3 regions of the Bacillus inaquosorum genome follow, and region 3 is predicted to be linked to each of the others. Evidence: riboswitches for the same ligand, from Rfam matches in the RefSeq annotation. Region 3 holds a riboswitch; each other region holds the start of a gene.
What was found. Region 3 has a riboswitch for cyclic di-AMP ahead of ktrA (potassium uptake protein KtrA). Riboswitches for the same ligand answer to the same signal wherever they lie in the genome.

Region 1 (5,669 bases), 1.6 Mb from region 3:
ATGACACAAATGAGAATCCAAGCAGTAATACAATCGGTAAAGCGGTAATAAAGTTCCTCAATCGAGACACCTCCGTCAGTACCTTTAGTATAAACCAAAATATCAAATGATATTGATTCACGTGAGCTTTTTCACAAAAATGTCATTCCTTGCCTTTACACCCGGACATCCCGTTTACAGAAGCACCACCAGCCAACGGCGATGAAGAATATGGCATGTATGATGATAATCCCCGCTGAAAACAATGGCGTCATGCCTGAAAATAACGCTGTCTCCCCGCTGCTGTATTGGGTAAAGTCAGTGTTCGCGAAAAGCAAAAAGCTGCCCCATTTGTTTTCAAATAGCTTCATGAGCTGAACAAGTGTACTCGCTCCATATAAAACGACAAATGAAACGACGACTGCTACCGCACTGTTCCGGAACAGCGAAGAACAAAGCAGCCCGAATAATCCCATCATTACGGCTTCAAGCCAATTTGACCCGATCAGCTCCAGAGTGTTGATAAGCAATGTCTTTGATTCCGCGGTTACCGACGTGCCAAAAAAGACGAGACCGAATAATAATGCCAAAATGTAGTATGCCAGATACAAATAAAAGCTGACCATCACGACTGTGATTAATTTTGACCAAAAAATCTTTTGGCGTTTAACCGGGCGAATGAGCAGAAATTTGATCGTCTTTTTATCAAATTCCATCGAAACAATTGTCGCTGCAATCACGATTGTTAAAGCCTGCAGCAGGATGTTCAGGCTCGGTGTATACGATAAATAGCCGATGAAGTTTTCATCTGTTCCGGCACTGATGACAATCCGTTTAATGATCAAAGCCATGAAAAATTGAAAGACCGCCATCAGGATAAGAGAAACCAACGTGACCTTCCGATTAAAAAGTTTCATATGTTCATTCCAAATTAATTTAGACAAGCTCTTCTCCCTCCTCTTGATGAGCAGTTGTCGCTTTTATGAATTCGTCTTCCAGTGATTGCGTGTAAGACGTAATGGAAAATACATTCAGGTCTTGTCCGACAAGTGAGCGGTTCAGCTCCGGAATGTTTTCTTTTGCTACCTCAACAACTATCGCCCCGCCTTGCCGCTCAGCTTGATATTGATTGCCTGTCAGCCAATTGAGGGCTTTTTCTTCCGGCTGCACTTCAATGATCGCTTTTTCTGTTTTTTGATTTGTTCCATGTAGGCTGACTTCCGCTTTGATCTCACCTTTTTGAATAATGATGACACGGTCGCACAGATCTTCAACTTCTCGCAATAAATGAGTGGCGAACAGGACTGCCGTTCCTTCCTTTTCTGCGAGCTCCTTAATATGATCGCGAAAATCCTTCATACCCGCAGGATCGAGACCGTTTGTCGGTTCATCTAAAATAAGAAGCTTCGGACGGTGAAGAATCGCCTGTGCAATGCCAAGACGCTGGCGCATGCCGAGAGAATAGGTTTTCACCTTATCATGAATCGCTGACGTCAGCCCGACACGTTCCACCACTTCATCAAGCCGTTCTTCGTCTATTTTTTTGTGCATATTCGCAAAGTGCTTGAGGTTTTCCCAGCCTGTCAGGTACGGATAGAACTCGGGATTTTCGACGATCGCTCCAACAGCTTCCATTGCTTTTTCAAACTCTGTATCATGCTGGAATCCGCTGATTGTCACGCTTCCGCTGTTTTGTTTTAACAGTCCGACGATGATACGGATGAGTGTTGTTTTTCCGGAACCATTCGGACCGAGCAGGCCGATGATTTCTCCCTCCATGACGTCCATGCTGATTTGTTTTAGTATCTGTTTAGACCCAATCTTTTTATCGAGGCCTTCAATATGTAAAATCGGCTCAGCCATAAAGCCTTCCTCCTTTTTCAACAAAAAATAAACAGTGCCTAAAATTAGGCACTGTTTGTATTATAGCATTTGTTGCTTCCAAATGTTTGGTTAAACCGATAGAGTCGGGGTTTGCTCAGGCTGTTTGTTCTTTTCGGTTTCTGTAATGATGACGGCGCAGGCCGCGTCTCCTGTTGTGTTCACCACTGTGCGGAGCATATCAAGCAGGCGGTCAATTCCGAGTATTAACCCAATGCCCTCAACAGGGAGTCCGACAGATTGAAGCACCATGGCGAGCATAATCAAGCCTACACCCGGTACACCCGCGGTGCCGATACTTGCTAGCACAGCCGTCAGTATCACCATCAGCAGCTGCGTAAATGTCAGATCATGCCCGAACACCTGCGCAATGAAGACGGTTGCTACCCCTTGCATGATGGCTGTTCCGTCCATATTAATTGTCGCGCCGAGCGGCTGGACGAAGCTGCTGATCGGCTCAGGCACTTTTAATTTTTTCTGCGCCACATCCATTGATACCGGCAGGGTCGCATTGCTGCTGGAGGTACTGAACGCGACGACCATAACCTCTGAGAAATCTTTAAAGAACGTAAACGGATTTCGTTTTGCCAAAAGAGCAACCGTTGAACCGTACGTCACGACTGCATGAATGATCAGGGACAGCGTAACAACAATCATATAAAGTCCCATCGCCTTAATCGCGCTGAAGCCCTGGCTGCCGATAGCAGTCGCAATCAGACCGAACGTTCCGTATGGCGCAAACTTCATGACTAGGTTGACGAGATACATCATCAATTCATTCCCCTGTTCAACGACTTTCAGAAGCATATCCGCTTTTTTTCCGAGCATCGTGATTCCGAGCCCTACAAAAATAGAAAATACGATGATTTGCAGCATATTTCCTTCTGTCATCGCTTGAACCGGATTCGCAGGAATAATGTTCAGAAGAGTGTCGGCAATACTTGGGGCTTCCTCAGCATTAAACTTGGCAGATGAAACATCATAAGTCCCAAACTCACCAGGTCTAATCACAAGAGCAAGAATAAGCCCGATCGTGATTGCCACTGCTGTCGTGATGAGAAAATAAGAAATCGTCTTCACGCCGATTCTGCCAAGCTTCTTGGGATCACCCAGCCCGGCTACTCCCAGTGTCAGTGAGAAAAAGACAATCGGCACGACAAGCATTTTAATGAGGTTTAAAAAGATGGTGCCAAGCGGACCAAATACAAACTTATTCAAATTTTCAAATAATTCAGGTGATGTAAGGTTGAGGACCAATCCAGTCACCGCGCCAAGAACCAATGCAATAATGATTTTTTTTGCCAGCTTCATCCGCATTCCTCCCTTTTTTGAAAAAAAGCCCGCGAGAGACTCCCGCAGGCTTTGGATGTATCATCAAACCACAGGACTCTCTCTTCACGCTGATGAGGTTAGCTGACGGGTTCGGACGAAGAGATGTCCGTTTTTCAGATGAAAAATTAACCCCAAAAGATTGGGTCCCCCACTCCTTATCAAAGGATTAAGCGTGTGGCTTACTATTGTAGATTTAGTTTATTTATACAGAAAAGATCCAATTTTGTAAACTATTTTTTGTTACTTTTCTCTCGGAATCTTTTGGGTCCATCTTCCTTGTTGGTGACATCAAGAATATCAAGGAGAAACACAAAAATCGGAATCCCGATAATTAAACCCCAAATGCCGAAAAAGTGCTCAGAGAAAATGAGTACTGTAAAGGTGAAAAAGATCGGCAGCTCTGTTTTCGCAGACATCAGCTTCGGATTTAAGAAATAGGTTTCGATCGCATGAATAGCGAATATGACAAGCACAATATAGAGCACATACATTCCGCCGCCAGTGCTGTAAGCGATAATACTGAGCGGGATCAGAGAAATGACGACGCCTGCTACAGGGATCAATCCAAGGAAGAACACCATAATAGAAAGCCCAAACAGCTGCGGGAAATGCATAATCCAAAGCGCGATAAACGTCAGAATACAGTTGACGAGCGCAATGATAAATTGAGCCTCAAGCACCTTGCCGAACGTTCTTGCAAATTTGCTTCCGAAAAAAGCAATTTCCTCATAAAAGACCGCCAGTTTGCTCGTTTTAAATTTCGCCATGAATTCAGAAAGCCGCTTTTTCTCAAATAAGAAAAACATGCTGAGAATGAGCGCCATTACGATCTGCAAGCCGAACGTGCTGATATCGGCCAGATACGTATACACCACATTGAAACCCTCTTTGACATATGAACTGATATTAATATCACCGAAAACACTGGTGATCTCATCAAAGAAAGGAATGCTGTCCGGGTGATACGCAATATGTTTAATCTGCTTAACCAGCTGCTGAATCTGCGCCGCGACGACCGGATAAAATACAAATCCACCGACTGTAAGGAGCACAGCCAGCAACATGTACAGAAACGTAATGACAATCCGCTGGCTCACGCGGAAGAAGCGGCTGACAAACTGCCGTACGACAAGCTCCAAACGATCCATGAGAAATGTGAAGATGAAGGTAAGCAATATTAAGTTGATCATGCTCTTAAATAGATATAACACACCAGTTAACACGACAAAGACGGAGAAACGCCTTACTCCCGGGTGCTGAAAAAATTTAACTAAAGCGGCCATTTATACACTCCTGTTAGGACAAACGTCCTTCATTCAATATAGTATCCATTTGTAAATTATATAACAAAAAAATGCTGAGGTCTCTGTCCTTACCTTAATAATTCTTAAACAATTAAAAAAACGGCCCACTGATGGGCCGCTCTTTTTTCAGACTGCTGTTTTCATTTTTTTCATGCCTTCAACAGCCTCTATGCTTTTCGCTTCATCGAATTCATTTTCACTTTTTGCAACAATGATCGTGGCGATTCCGTTTCCGATCAGATTCACAATCGCCCTTCCTTCACTCATGAAACGGTCAACCCCAAGCAGGAGTGCAAGGCCCTCCAGCGGAATGACCTGAAGCGCTGACAGCGTTGAGGCCAGGACGATAAATCCGCTTCCCGTCACACCGGCCGCTCCCTTCGATGTCAGCATCAGAACGAGGATAATTGTAATTTGCTGGCCGATGCTGAGGTCTACTCCAAACACCTGTGCCAGAAAGACAGTCGCCATTGATAAATAAATGGATGTGCCGTCGAGGTTAAACGAATAACCCGTCGGAATGACAAGCCCGACAACGGATTTCGAACAGCCGTAGCGCTCCATTTTATCCATCATTCGCGGAAGCACTGATTCTGAAGAGCTTGTGCCAAGCACGATCAGAAGCTCATCTTTAATGAAACGCAGGTAATTCCACAGGCTGAATCCGTAAAGCTTGCAGATGATATTTAAAACAACAAACACGAACAGGAACATCGTAATATAAACAGACATCATTAAGCTTGCCAGCGGCTTGATGGAATCGAGACCGAAGTGCCCGATCGTATACGCCATCGCCCCGAATGCCCCGATTGGCGCCGCACGCATGATGTAGCCGATAATTTTGAAAAAGACGTGAGAAATCTTGTCGAAGAAATCAATGACGCTTTTCCCTTTTTCACCTAATGCCGCGAGACCGACTCCGAAAAGAATTGAAAAGAATAAGACCTGCAAAATGTCCCCTTTTGCGAAGGCATCAACCATGTTGGATGGAACAATGTGTGTGACAAATTCAATCCAGTCGATTCCCTGACCGCCATTTTGCGTGTATTGTGATACATCTCCCTTTTCAAGCTTGCTGTAATCAAGGCCTGCTCCCGGCTTCATGATATTGACGACAAACAAACCGATAATGAGTGCGAGGGTGGTGACAACCTCGAAATAAATGAACGCTTT
Region 2 (5,669 bases), 1.6 Mb from region 3:
AAATCTTTTAATTTCTCCATCATCGTTAACGGCTGTCATTGACGATGAACCGGTCAAAACGTTAAAGCTTGATGGTGATTCCAAACGGAAAACAGTGAAGCTGAACCTGAATAAAAGCCAGTCTGCCCAAGGCTATCACAACGTATCGCTGAAATTTTACGGCGTGATGAAAGAGGGCGTCTGCGTCAGACAGGATACATCCGGCAACTGGATCAAAATTTATCCCGACAGCCGCCTGACGCTGGCGGACAGCAGTGAAGCGAAGGGAACGTCGCTGGACCATTATCCGTATCCTTTCGCCCAATCGGGAAATACAGCGGAGAAAACCGCCATCGTCATTCCGGATGACCCAAGTTCGGCGGAAATTGAAGCTGCAGTGAAAACAGAAGGCTATTTGAAAACGGTGGACAGCAGTATCAGCATTTCGTATGTCACGGAATCTGAACTGAAGAAAATCGACAAGCCGACGATTTTCATAGGAGTGGACAAGCATTGGAACGGCAAGGTGAAAAAGCTGATGAAACAAGCCGGCTTACAGGCAAAAGGAGAAAAACTCCTGCTTGCGGAGCGGGTGCTGAAAGCAGAGGGCAAGCAGCAGCCGGTTCTATTCGCACAAGCGGCATCCGCTGACGTGCTCACTGAAAAAATCAGCGTCATCACGGATCAGACTTACACAGGCCAGCTCAGCGGCGATACACTTTCGATCAGCAAGCTTCAGCAGGCTGAAAAAAAGGAAAGCAATAAGCTGACCCTCGAGAATTTTGGAGCGGATGATATCACAATTGGAGCTGACAAAACATCTTCAGCTCATTACTTTTATCCTGCATCAGCGGTTTTAGATCAAAATCAATCAGCAAAGCTGTCGCTTAAGCTGAAAAAGTCCGAAACGATTCAAGCCTCAACGGCCGAAAACGGATCAGCTTCTCAGGCAGCAGAACTGAAGGTCATGATCAACGGCCAGCCGCACTCGGTCGGGCTTGATGAATTAGGAAAAGAAGATAAAAACGGGTTCTATCATGTCACGGTAAAAGTGGACCCTAAGCTGCTGCAGAAAAACCGCTACATTGATATTCAGTTTGTCACAACTGGGCTAAAGGAAAACAATCCTTGCAACACCACTGATGAAGAAAAGTGGGTCTTTATCGATAAAAGCAGTACATTGTCATACGCCATCAAAGGCATGTCTCCGTCAGCGGATTTTCAAGAGTGGCCGCTTCCTTACGCCGGAAATCAGGAACAGACAACGCTAATCGTGCTTCCTGACACGGTAAGCCAATCAAAGCTTGAGGAGCTTTCTATCGTAACGGAGTCCTTTGGCAGCGAAGCGCAGCATTCATATACGATAAAGAAATCATCTGACATAACAGCAAATAATGCCAAAGGACGGAACCTCATTTTCTTAGGGGGCATCAATCAATTTTCTCTTCTGAAGGAGAGATCATCAGATCTGCTTGTACCGCAAGCAAAAAACGGTTCGTTTGATGTATCAGGTTTTGAGATGCTGAATGAGACTACAAAACAAGTGGCATTTACCCAAGCCTCTCTTTGGGATTCAGGCTACACGATGGCTGTCTTTGCACCGTCAAAAGGAAATGGCACGGCCGTCACAAAAGAGATCATCAGTTATCTGAACAGCACCGATGACTCGGCAACCGTCGTTAATGAAACAAACAGCCATCAGGTGTTTACAAACCATCAGCAGCTTAAAACGGAAACAAACCGTTCCAGCGCAGAACAGCCATCGCAGGATCATAGCCAGAAATGGCTGTATATTGGCGTGCTGGCACTCATTATGGTGATTGCGGCAGTGTTCATTTGGAATGCCGTAAGACGCAGAAAAAGAAAGACTGATACAGAATAAAACAGAGGCAATTTAGCCTCTGTTTTTTTATTTTTGGTATGTAAATTCCATTTGTGGAACCTGTCATTTTATTTTTTCTCGTCCAGCCGAAAGCCCCTTTACAACGCGCGTGAACGGGAGTATGATCTCTTTTATAAAACAAATCGCTTAATCTGAAATCAGAGCGGGGGACCCAATAGAACGGCTTTTTTGCCGTTGGGGTGAATCCTTTTTAGGTAGGGCTAACTCTCATATGCCCGAATCCGTCAGCTAACCTCGTAAGCGTTCGTGAGAGGAGATGAATGAAACCTGTGTTCGATGTAATGGCACAGGGGCATCCGTTTGCCTCTGTGTTTTTTGCCGTTCATTTTTTTAGAATGTAAATCGCATACAGAGACATCATAGCAGAAAGGACTATTACAAAATGTGAGAGCAAGATGCTGATGTTTTATTGTTTTAATTGAAAAATGAGAAATTAAAAGGGGAAGACATCGATGTATCATTCAATCAAACGTTTTTTGATTGGGAAACCACTAAAATCTCAAGCAGCTGGAGAGCAAAAACTGACGAAATTAAAAGCCTTGGCAATGCTTTCCTCAGATGCGCTGTCATCTGTTGCATACGGGACAGAACAAATTCTAATCATTTTGGCAACAATCAGTGCTGCTGCATTTTGGTACTCCATACCGATTGCGGTTGGCGTTCTTATATTGCTGCTCGCACTGATTCTTTCATACAGGCAGATTATTTACGCTTACCCGCAGGGCGGCGGGGCGTATGTCGTTTCTAAAGAAAACCTCGGTGAAAAGCCGGGATTGATCGCAGGCGGTTCACTGCTTGTCGATTATATTTTAACAGTAGCGGTAAGTATCTCCGCAGGTACGGATGCCATCACGTCGGCCTTTCCTGCATTGCATGATTATCATGTGCCGATCGCTGTTTTTCTGGTGTTAGTCATTATGATTTTGAACCTGCGCGGGCTATCGGAATCGGCATCGATTCTTGCCTATCCGGTTTACCTGTTTGTGGTGGCGCTTTTGGTTCTGATTGCAGTCGGGTTGTTTAAACTCATGACGGGGCAAATTGATCAGCCAGTCCATCATACACCGCTCGGCACACCGGTAGCCGGTATTACGCTGTTTTTACTGCTTAAGGCTTTTTCTTCCGGCTGCTCGGCGCTGACCGGGGTTGAGGCCATTTCTAACGCGATTCCGGCTTTCAAAAACCCTCCAGCGCGAAACGCGGCAAGAACGCTTGCGATGATGGGAATTTTGCTGGCGATTCTGTTCGCCGGCATTACGGTGCTCGCATACGGATATGGAACGGCGCCGAAGCCCGATGAAACGGTGGTTTCACAAATTGCGTCCGAAACCTTTGGGCGGAATGTGTTCTACTATGTCATCCAAGGCGTCACATCGCTTATTTTGGTTCTTGCGGCAAACACGGGATTTTCAGCTTTCCCGCAGCTTGCCTTCAACCTGGCGAGAGACCAGTATATGCCGCGTATGTTTACAGTCAGAGGCGACCGCTTAGGCTTCTCAAATGGAATTATCTTTTTAGGCGTTGCTTCCATTGTGCTCATCCTGTTATTTGGAGGACAGACAGAACACTTAATCCCGTTATATGCTGTCGGCGTATTTATTCCATTTACGCTTTCGCAAACCGGCATGTGCATCAAATGGATCAAGCAAAAACCAAAAGGCTGGATCGGAAAAATGCTGATCAACTCCTGCGGCGCTTTGATTTCGTTTATGGTTCTGTCGATCCTGTTCGTGACGAAGTTTAATGTCGTATGGCCGGTTTTAATCTTTATGCCTATCGTCGTTCTGTTGTTTTACGTAATTAAAAATCACTATACAGCTGTCGGCGAACAGCTTCGCATTGTAGACAAACAGCCGGAAGAAATCAAAGGCACGGTCGTGATTGTGCCTGTAGCCGGCGTCACGACCGTCGTGCAAAAATCGATTCAATATGCGAAGTCACTGTCCGATCAGGTCATCGCCGTTCACGTGTCATTTGACAGAGAACAGGAAAAGAAAGTCGAAAAACGCTGGGAAGAGCTCAATAACGGAGTGCGGCTCGTTACGCTTCACTCCTCGTACAGAAGCCTTGTCCATCCGTTTGATAAGTTTTTGGAAACAGTAGAAGCAAAAGCGAAGAAGGAGCAGTTTTCCGTCATGGTGCTGTTTCCGCAATTTATTACGAAAAAACGCTGGCACACCATTCTTCACAATCAATCAGCCTTCCTCCTAAGAGTCCGGCTGTTCTGGAAAAAGGACATAATCGTTGCCACACTGCCGTATCATTTTAAAAAATAAAGCTCTAGGACCAAGGGAACCCACCTTGGTCTTTTTTTGGCGGGATAAGGAGACATGCAATGTATACGCAAGGCGCATTTGTCATTGTATTGAACGAAAATCAGCAGATTCTGCTGGTTAAATGAAAAGACGTTCCTTTATGGGATCTGCCGGGCGGCAGGGTTGATCCCGAGGAAACAGCTGAGGCAGCGGCAGTCCGGGAGGTATTGGAAGAGACGGGATACACAGCAGCGCTTTCTGCGAAAATAGGTGTCTATCAAAGGCCAAAGTTTCAAGATGAACAGCATGTGTTCGCCGGAAACATAACAGGCGGACGAGCGATAGCGAACGGCATGGAGACGGCGGGTTTGAAGTGGTTTTCTCCGCAGCGTTTGCCGTTTTTTATGGTGCCGAACCGAAAAAAGCAAATCAGTGATTTCAAGAACGGCGATCGAGATGTAAATGTCACCCTCAAGGACAGCGGCATGCTTGCGGCGATTGACCTGTTCAAAAGAAGACTGGGCAAGTGATAAAGGTCTCCGGGTTTTAAAGCCTTTCTCCTGTGGTATTGAAAAAAGGAAAAAGGAGGATACGGCATGGCACACAAAACTGCAGGACAAGCAATGACAGAACTGCTAGAACAATGGGGAGTTGATCATGTTTATGGCATCCCCGGAGACAGTATAAATGAGTTTATTGAAGAATTAAGACACGAAAGAAATCAATTGAAATTCATTCAAACCCGCCATGAAGAGGTGGCAGCGCTGGCAGCCGCGGCTGAGGCAAAACTCACCGGCAAGATCGGCGTCTGCCTGTCGATCGCAGGGCCGGGGGCGGTTCACTTATTAAATGGTTTATATGATGCAAAAGCGGACGGCGCCCCTGTGCTGGCGATTGCCGGACAGGTCTCATCAGGCGAAGTTGGACGGGATTATTTTCAGGAGATCAAGCTTGAGCAAATGTTTGAGGACGTGGCTGTGTTCAACAGAGAGGTACATAGCGCGGAATCACTTCCGGATCTCTTGAATCAGGCCATCCGCACCGCCTACAGCAAAAAAGGCGTCGCGGTATTGAGCGTGTCAGATGATTTGTTTGCAGAGAAGATCAAACGCGAGCCCGTGTACACTTCACCAGTGTATATTGAAGGGAACCTTGAACCGAAAAAAGAACAGCTCGTCACTTGCGCACAATATATTAATAATGCTAAAAAGCCGATTATCTTGGCGGGGCAGGGAATGAAAAAGGCGAAACGGGAGCTGCTGGAGTTTGCGGACAAAGCCGCCGCTCCGATTGTTGTCACGCTTCCGGCAAAAGGCGTTGTTCCCGATAAGCACCCGCATTTTCTCGGCAACCTCGGGCAAATCGGCACAAAGCCGGCTTACGAGGCAATGGAGGAATGCGATTTATTAATCATGCTGGGGACTTCATTCCCGTACCGTGATTATTTGCCTGATGACACGCCGGCGATCCAGCTCGATTCAGACCCGGCGAAAATCGGAAAACGCTATCCGGTGACAGCGGGCCTTGTCTGT
Region 3 (5,669 bases):
TCTTCATTTCACTATTTTTCATTGTATCGATTCCGCTAGCCCTGTTTGTATTAGCGACAACTTTATCAAAACCGATTGAAACATCCAAAGAACCTGAAGAAATTGATGAACAGCAAGTATTTATTGACAGCCTGTCCGGACATGCACAAATTTTGTATGAGAAATATCATGTCCTCCCCAGCATCACGATCGCTCAGGCCATTCTCGAATCTGACTGGGGGAACAGCGAGCTTGCTGCTCAGGCCAACAACCTTTTTGGCGTAAAAGGAAATTATAAAGGCCATCACGTCACGATGGAAACGGACGAATTTGAAAAAGGGAAAAGAAAAACCATTCGCGCGAAGTTTCGAAAATACAGCACGTTTTTTGAATCTATGAATGACCACGCCCAATTGTTTGTCCGCGGCACATCGTGGAATAAAAAGAAGTATAAACCGGTGCTTGAGGCTGAGGATTATAAGGAAGCGGCAACTGCCTTGCAAACAGCAGGATATGCTACAGACCCTGACTACGCTGACAAAATCAGCGCTATTGTAGAAAAATACGATTTAGATGAGTACGATGAGGTAAATCCATCCCTGAAATCAGTGGATTTATACGGTTCTATCAAAGACAGTGCCGTTCAAGACGTATGGTCCAAGCCTTCTACTGATGAACGGTCCATTAAACTGACATCTGCCCAATCTTACGTCGGCAAGGACATAAAGGTTGTATCTAAAAAGCAGAAAGGCCAGTCCGTATGGTACCAATTTCAAATCAATGATAAACTCATCGGCTGGATTGATGATTCAGCTGTTGAAATAAAGGAAGCAACCTGAGACCTTTTTACTGGTATTTTTAATTCTTTGTTCCATTCTGGGGAATTTGAGGTATAATATTCCACGGAAGTTATCACTTATTGACTATGCTTTCAGGAGGGAACAAAGGTGCAGAAATATAGACGGAGAAACACGGTTGCTTTTACAGTATTAGCTTATTTCACTTTTTTTGCGGGAGTATTTTTGTTTAGTGTCGGACTCTATAATGCTGATAACCTGGAACTCAATGAAAAAGGCTACTACATTGCTGTTATGATACTTGTAGCGGTCGGTGCGATTCTTACACAAAAAGTGACCCGTGATAACGCAGAAGATAACGAAATCATTGCGGAGCAGGAAAAAAGACAAAATCAATCTCATATCGAATCATAAAAAAATCCGGCGCCTAAATCGCCGGATTTTTTGTTATCATCCCGTAAATACCTCGCCGTCAGGGTAACGAATATTTGATTTCTCTGTTCTCGCGAATGAAAAGACGAACGTCAAAGGACCAATTCTTCCGATGAACATGATGACAATAATAATACATTTTCCTGCTGCTGTGAGTTCAGGAGTCAATCCCATTGATAGACCGACAGTTCCGAATGCGGAAAAGGTTTCAAATACAATTTGAATAAAGGGCGCTTGTTCTGTGATCGTCAGGGCGAAAATTCCTAAAAACACGATGAACAGACTGGTGACGCTCACAGCTAAAGCCTTAATGATAATCGGATATTTGATGGAACGGCGGAAAATAACCGTTTCTTTTTTACCTCGCAAATAAGCGATAACAGACGTTAAAATCACGATGAACGTAGTCAGCTTAATGCCGCTCGCCGTTGAGGCGCTTCCTGCTCCGATAAACATCAATAATAAAGTAAATACAATTGTTCCTTCTCTCATGCTTCCGAAATCGAGGGAATTGAAGCCTGCGGTTCTCGGCGTCACTGCCTGAAAATAGGAAGCCCACAGTTTATCCCCTACATGCAGGTGGCCAAGCGTGCCAGGGTTGCTGTACTCTAAAATAAAGATCACAAGCATAGCAATCGCATTCAGAATCAGCGTTCCTGTCAGCATGAGCTTCGTATGTAAAGAAAAGGCTTTAAAGCGCCGATGTTTCATAACGTCAAACAGAACTGTAAATCCGATCCCTCCTGTAATAAATAAGAAAGTAATCACAAGGTTCACTGTAGGATCGCCAACGTAGCTCATCAAATTATCCGGCCACAACGAAAACCCGGCATTGTTAAAAGCAGATATCGAGTGAAACAGACTGGCAAACAAGCCGGATGCCAAGCCATACTGAGGCACAAGCCGGATGGATAAAATGAGTGCTGCTATCAATTCAATACTAATCGAAAACAGAAACAGGACTTTGACAAGGCCTATGACGCCGCCGATTGTCGGCTGGTTTAAGGCTTCCTGGACAAGCATTCGTTCTTTTAATCCGATTTTTTTTCCTAATATCATGACGATCAAAACGGCAAATGTCATAAATCCAAGCCCGCCGATCTGAATCAGCCCCATGATGACCGTTTGCCCGAAAAGTGTAAATTGAGTGCCGGTGTCGACAACTGCAAGCCCAGTAACGGTTGTAGCGGAAGCCGCAGTAAAAAGGGCGTCTATCCATGACAATGGCTTCGTTGTAGAAATCGGAAGCATTAACAGCCCAGAACCGATGATAATGATAAGGAAAAAACCGATTGCAAGCACTTGAGGCGGTGTAAACCGAACCCATTTGATCACTTTATCCTTTTGAAGTGTCACCTTTGTCTACATCCCTTCGTTTTCAAAACGTTTAATATCCTTTTTGTGCCCCATGATTACCAGGCAATCCTGTTCGTGAATGATGTCTTCAGGTGCGGGAGAAAGACGAATATCTCCATGATGTTTAATAGCCAGGATCGTGCAGCCGTACTTCGCTCTTACATTCAGATCAATAATCGATTTTGAATCAAGCTTGCGTGTTGCCAACAGCTCGACAATACTGTAATCATCAGATAAATCAATGTAATTCAAAACATTTTCATCAGAAAGGCTTTGTGCGATTTTGACGCCCATATCCTTTTCAGGATGAATAATGCGGTCAGCGCCGATTTTTTCAAGCACCTTATGATGATAATAGTTTTGCGCCTTTACCCAAATGTTCGGGATGTCAAACTCCTTTAATAATAAGGTAGTCAGCGTACTCGCTTGAATATTCGCTCCGATGGCAACAATCACATATTCAAAATTACGTATTCCCAATGAAAGCAATTCGTTCTCTTCGGTGGCGTTGGCAATCACTGCATGAGTTGCGTAAGAAGCGTATGCATTTACCTTTTCTTCGTTGATATCAATCGCAAGGACCTCGTGGCCCATTCTATGCAGCTCTTTGCAAATGCTGCCGCCAAAACGGCCCAGCCCGATCACGGCAAATTGCTTATTTTTAATTCTTCCCAATGTTCATATCTCCCTTAGTAAATTAACGTTTTTGAAGCAAAAAAGGCCATTGCAAAGAATGGCCGAAAATAGACCTCCTCTCTGTATACGCCTACGAGGTTAGCTGTCGGATTAGGGATTCAGAGTACCCCCTCTTACTTAGTAAGATTCACCCCAAGGCTGTTAATAAAACAGCCAATCGTTGGTTCCCCCGTTCGTGTTTGATTAAGCGGTAAAAGAGTTTGTATGAAATTGAACACTCAAGAATTTACTCCTGTTTCTAGTGTTTGTCAATTTAAATTTTAAACAAGAAAAAAGATAACTGGAAATAGAGAAAAAAGGGGAGATGAAAACGCAAAAAAGACCGGCGTGAACCGGTCTTTTAGATTAGTTGCAGCCGCATGGCTGAGTCGGAGGAGTGCTGCGCTTAGCCACGTCAATGCTGGCTTCTGCGTAAAATTTATTTCCGATGCTCAACGATTTATTCTCCGCACGGAAAGTATATGTACCAGCGGCAGGAAGTGTTTTGTTATTCAGTTTTAATTTAAATTCGCCAGCTCCTAACAAATCAAGTGCCAGAGGAATTCTTACTGTTTTCCCGTTGTTGAGGATCTGTGTTGTACGCAAAGCATTTCCGTTCATCGTGTCTTTCGTATTTGCAGTAAATCCGCTTGGCAATGTAAATTCCATAACGCCAAGGCTGAGAAGCGTGTTTGGACGATACGTCAATTCGATATCAGAGAAAGACCATTCAGTTTTGCTGGCCCCTGTGATTGTTGCAAACAATGAAGCTGATGACTGTGTTCTCATAGTAGACTCGGTATGAGCGGAAGTTGATTTAGATTCAGCCGCGAAAGAAGCTGTAGGTGCAGAAACGAGTAAGCCGAGACTTAATGCACTGATTGCCAAAGAAGATAATAATTTGCGTTTCATAATAAAATTCCCCCTAAAAAGTTATAAAATATACAGGCCTGCCCGCTTTTCACCTCCTCTGAATGGCCAAATACAAATTTTACCTACATAAAATTACCATCAAATATTTTGGAAGTAAATGGGGTGTTTTTCCCGTATTTTTCAAATTTGTAGTAATTACATATAAACGAACAAAAAAACGCCCGGTTTCCCAGGCGTTTTTAATGTTTTACTTTGTTTCGATCGGTATAAACTTAAAAATTTCCCCGCTCTGCACCGATTCAGCAAGACGTTTCAGCCAGTCATAGTAGGCTTTAGAGCTTTCCAGCTGCTCGTATAACTGGAGCGCTTCATTTTTTATGTCCTCACTGAGACCTTCCTTGCTTAAAACCTCTTGTAAATCAGCCTGAGCTTCCTCAATCGCTGCTACATTTACTTGAACTTCCCGCTCCCATTTAGGCGGAAAGAAATTAGTGAAAAATTTAAAGAAATCTTTTTCAGCCACAAATGTATGCTTACGGATGCCTCGGTGGAATGTTTTTTTCACTACATTTAAGTCCTGAAGCTTTTTGACACCTGTGCTCATGCTTGGCTTGCTCATTTGCAATTCCTCACGCATTTCGTCAAGCGTCATCTCATCCCTCATATACATCGTCCCATATAAGATCCCGACACTGCGGGTAATTCCGTAAAGATCCATCGTTTCAGCAATGGAGTCGATAACAAGATCCCGTGCCTGTTCTATAGTTGCAAACTCTGGATTTTCATCCATACTGACCCTCTTTTCCTTTAGAAAATTAAATTCGTTAAGTTATTTCTTTATGTTCTTTATCTTAACGAAACATAAAGAAAAGTCAAAATGAAAAATCAAGATGGGGCTTTGACAGTTTAAAAACCATGTGTTAGATTAAGGTTGTTAAAAACATTAAATTTTTATTTAACAAACTTTATTTACGTCAAGGAGGCTTATATGAGTCAAACATTATACATTGACGGAGAATGGATCAGTGCCGAAAAAGAGCAGATCCGAAGCATTATCAATCCATTTAATCAAGAAGAAATTGCAACCGTAAGCGAGGGAGGGCGAGAGGACGCCATCAAGGCAATCGCAGCCGCGCGAAGAGCATTTGACAAAGGAGAATGGCCATCTCTATCTGGACTTGAACGCGGGAATATTGTTCTGAAAATTGCGGAATTAATCAGACGCGATCTTGATGAGCTGGCTGAGCTTGAATCTCTTGATACGGGAAAAACACTCGAAGAAAGTAAGGCCGATATGGACGATATCGCCAATGTTTTTCAATACTACGCCGGATTGGCGGACAAAGATGGCGGAGAGATCATTTCATCTCCGATCCCTGATTCGGAAAGCAAAATCATCAGAGAGCCAATCGGGGTTTGCGGCCAGATTACTCCGTGGAATTATCCGCTCCTGCAAGCGAGCTGGAAAATCGCGCCTGCACTGGCTGCAGGAAATACGATCGTCATGAAGCCGAGTGAGATCACGCCGCTGACGACAATCAAAGTCTTTAAGCTAAT

Region 1: another riboswitch for cyclic di-AMP. It lies ahead of M1M80_RS02530 (dicarboxylate/amino acid:cation symporter); the one in region 3 lies ahead of ktrA (potassium uptake protein KtrA).
Region 2: another riboswitch for cyclic di-AMP. It lies ahead of kimA (potassium transporter KimA); the one in region 3 lies ahead of ktrA (potassium uptake protein KtrA).

Annotation. Positions count from the first base shown of each region.
Region 1 covers NZ_CP096592.1:498,672-504,340, reverse strand. Annotated here, with positions in the region: gene M1M80_RS02545 (hypothetical protein) at 1-61, opposite strand, end outside; gene M1M80_RS02540 (ABC transporter permease) at 156-923, opposite strand; gene M1M80_RS02535 (ABC transporter ATP-binding protein) at 916-1,842, opposite strand; gene M1M80_RS02530 (dicarboxylate/amino acid:cation symporter) at 1,933-3,171, opposite strand; cyclic di-AMP (ydaO/yuaA leader) riboswitch at 3,245-3,375, opposite strand; gene M1M80_RS02525 (AI-2E family transporter) at 3,423-4,475, opposite strand; gene dctP (C4-dicarboxylate transporter DctP) at 4,623-5,669, opposite strand, start outside.
Region 2 covers NZ_CP096592.1:482,305-487,973, forward strand. Annotated here, with positions in the region: gene M1M80_RS02440 (cellulose biosynthesis cyclic di-GMP-binding regulatory protein BcsB) at 1-1,861, shown strand, start outside; cyclic di-AMP (ydaO/yuaA leader) riboswitch at 1,996-2,140, shown strand; gene kimA (potassium transporter KimA) at 2,335-4,158, shown strand; partial or broken gene M1M80_RS02450 (NUDIX hydrolase) at 4,218-4,667, shown strand; gene M1M80_RS02455 (pyruvate oxidase) at 4,734-5,669, shown strand, end outside.
Region 3 covers NZ_CP096592.1:3,171,805-3,177,473, reverse strand. Annotated here, with positions in the region: gene lytG (exo-glucosaminidase LytG) at 1-818, shown strand, start outside; gene M1M80_RS16155 (YiaA/YiaB family inner membrane protein) at 927-1,190, shown strand; gene ktrB (Ktr system potassium transporter KtrB) at 1,227-2,564, opposite strand; gene ktrA (potassium uptake protein KtrA) at 2,571-3,239, opposite strand; cyclic di-AMP (ydaO/yuaA leader) riboswitch at 3,312-3,460, opposite strand; gene bslA (biofilm surface layer hydrophobin BslA) at 3,606-4,151, opposite strand; gene gbsR (transcriptional regulator GbsR) at 4,360-4,902, opposite strand; gene betB (betaine-aldehyde dehydrogenase) at 5,101-5,669, shown strand, end outside.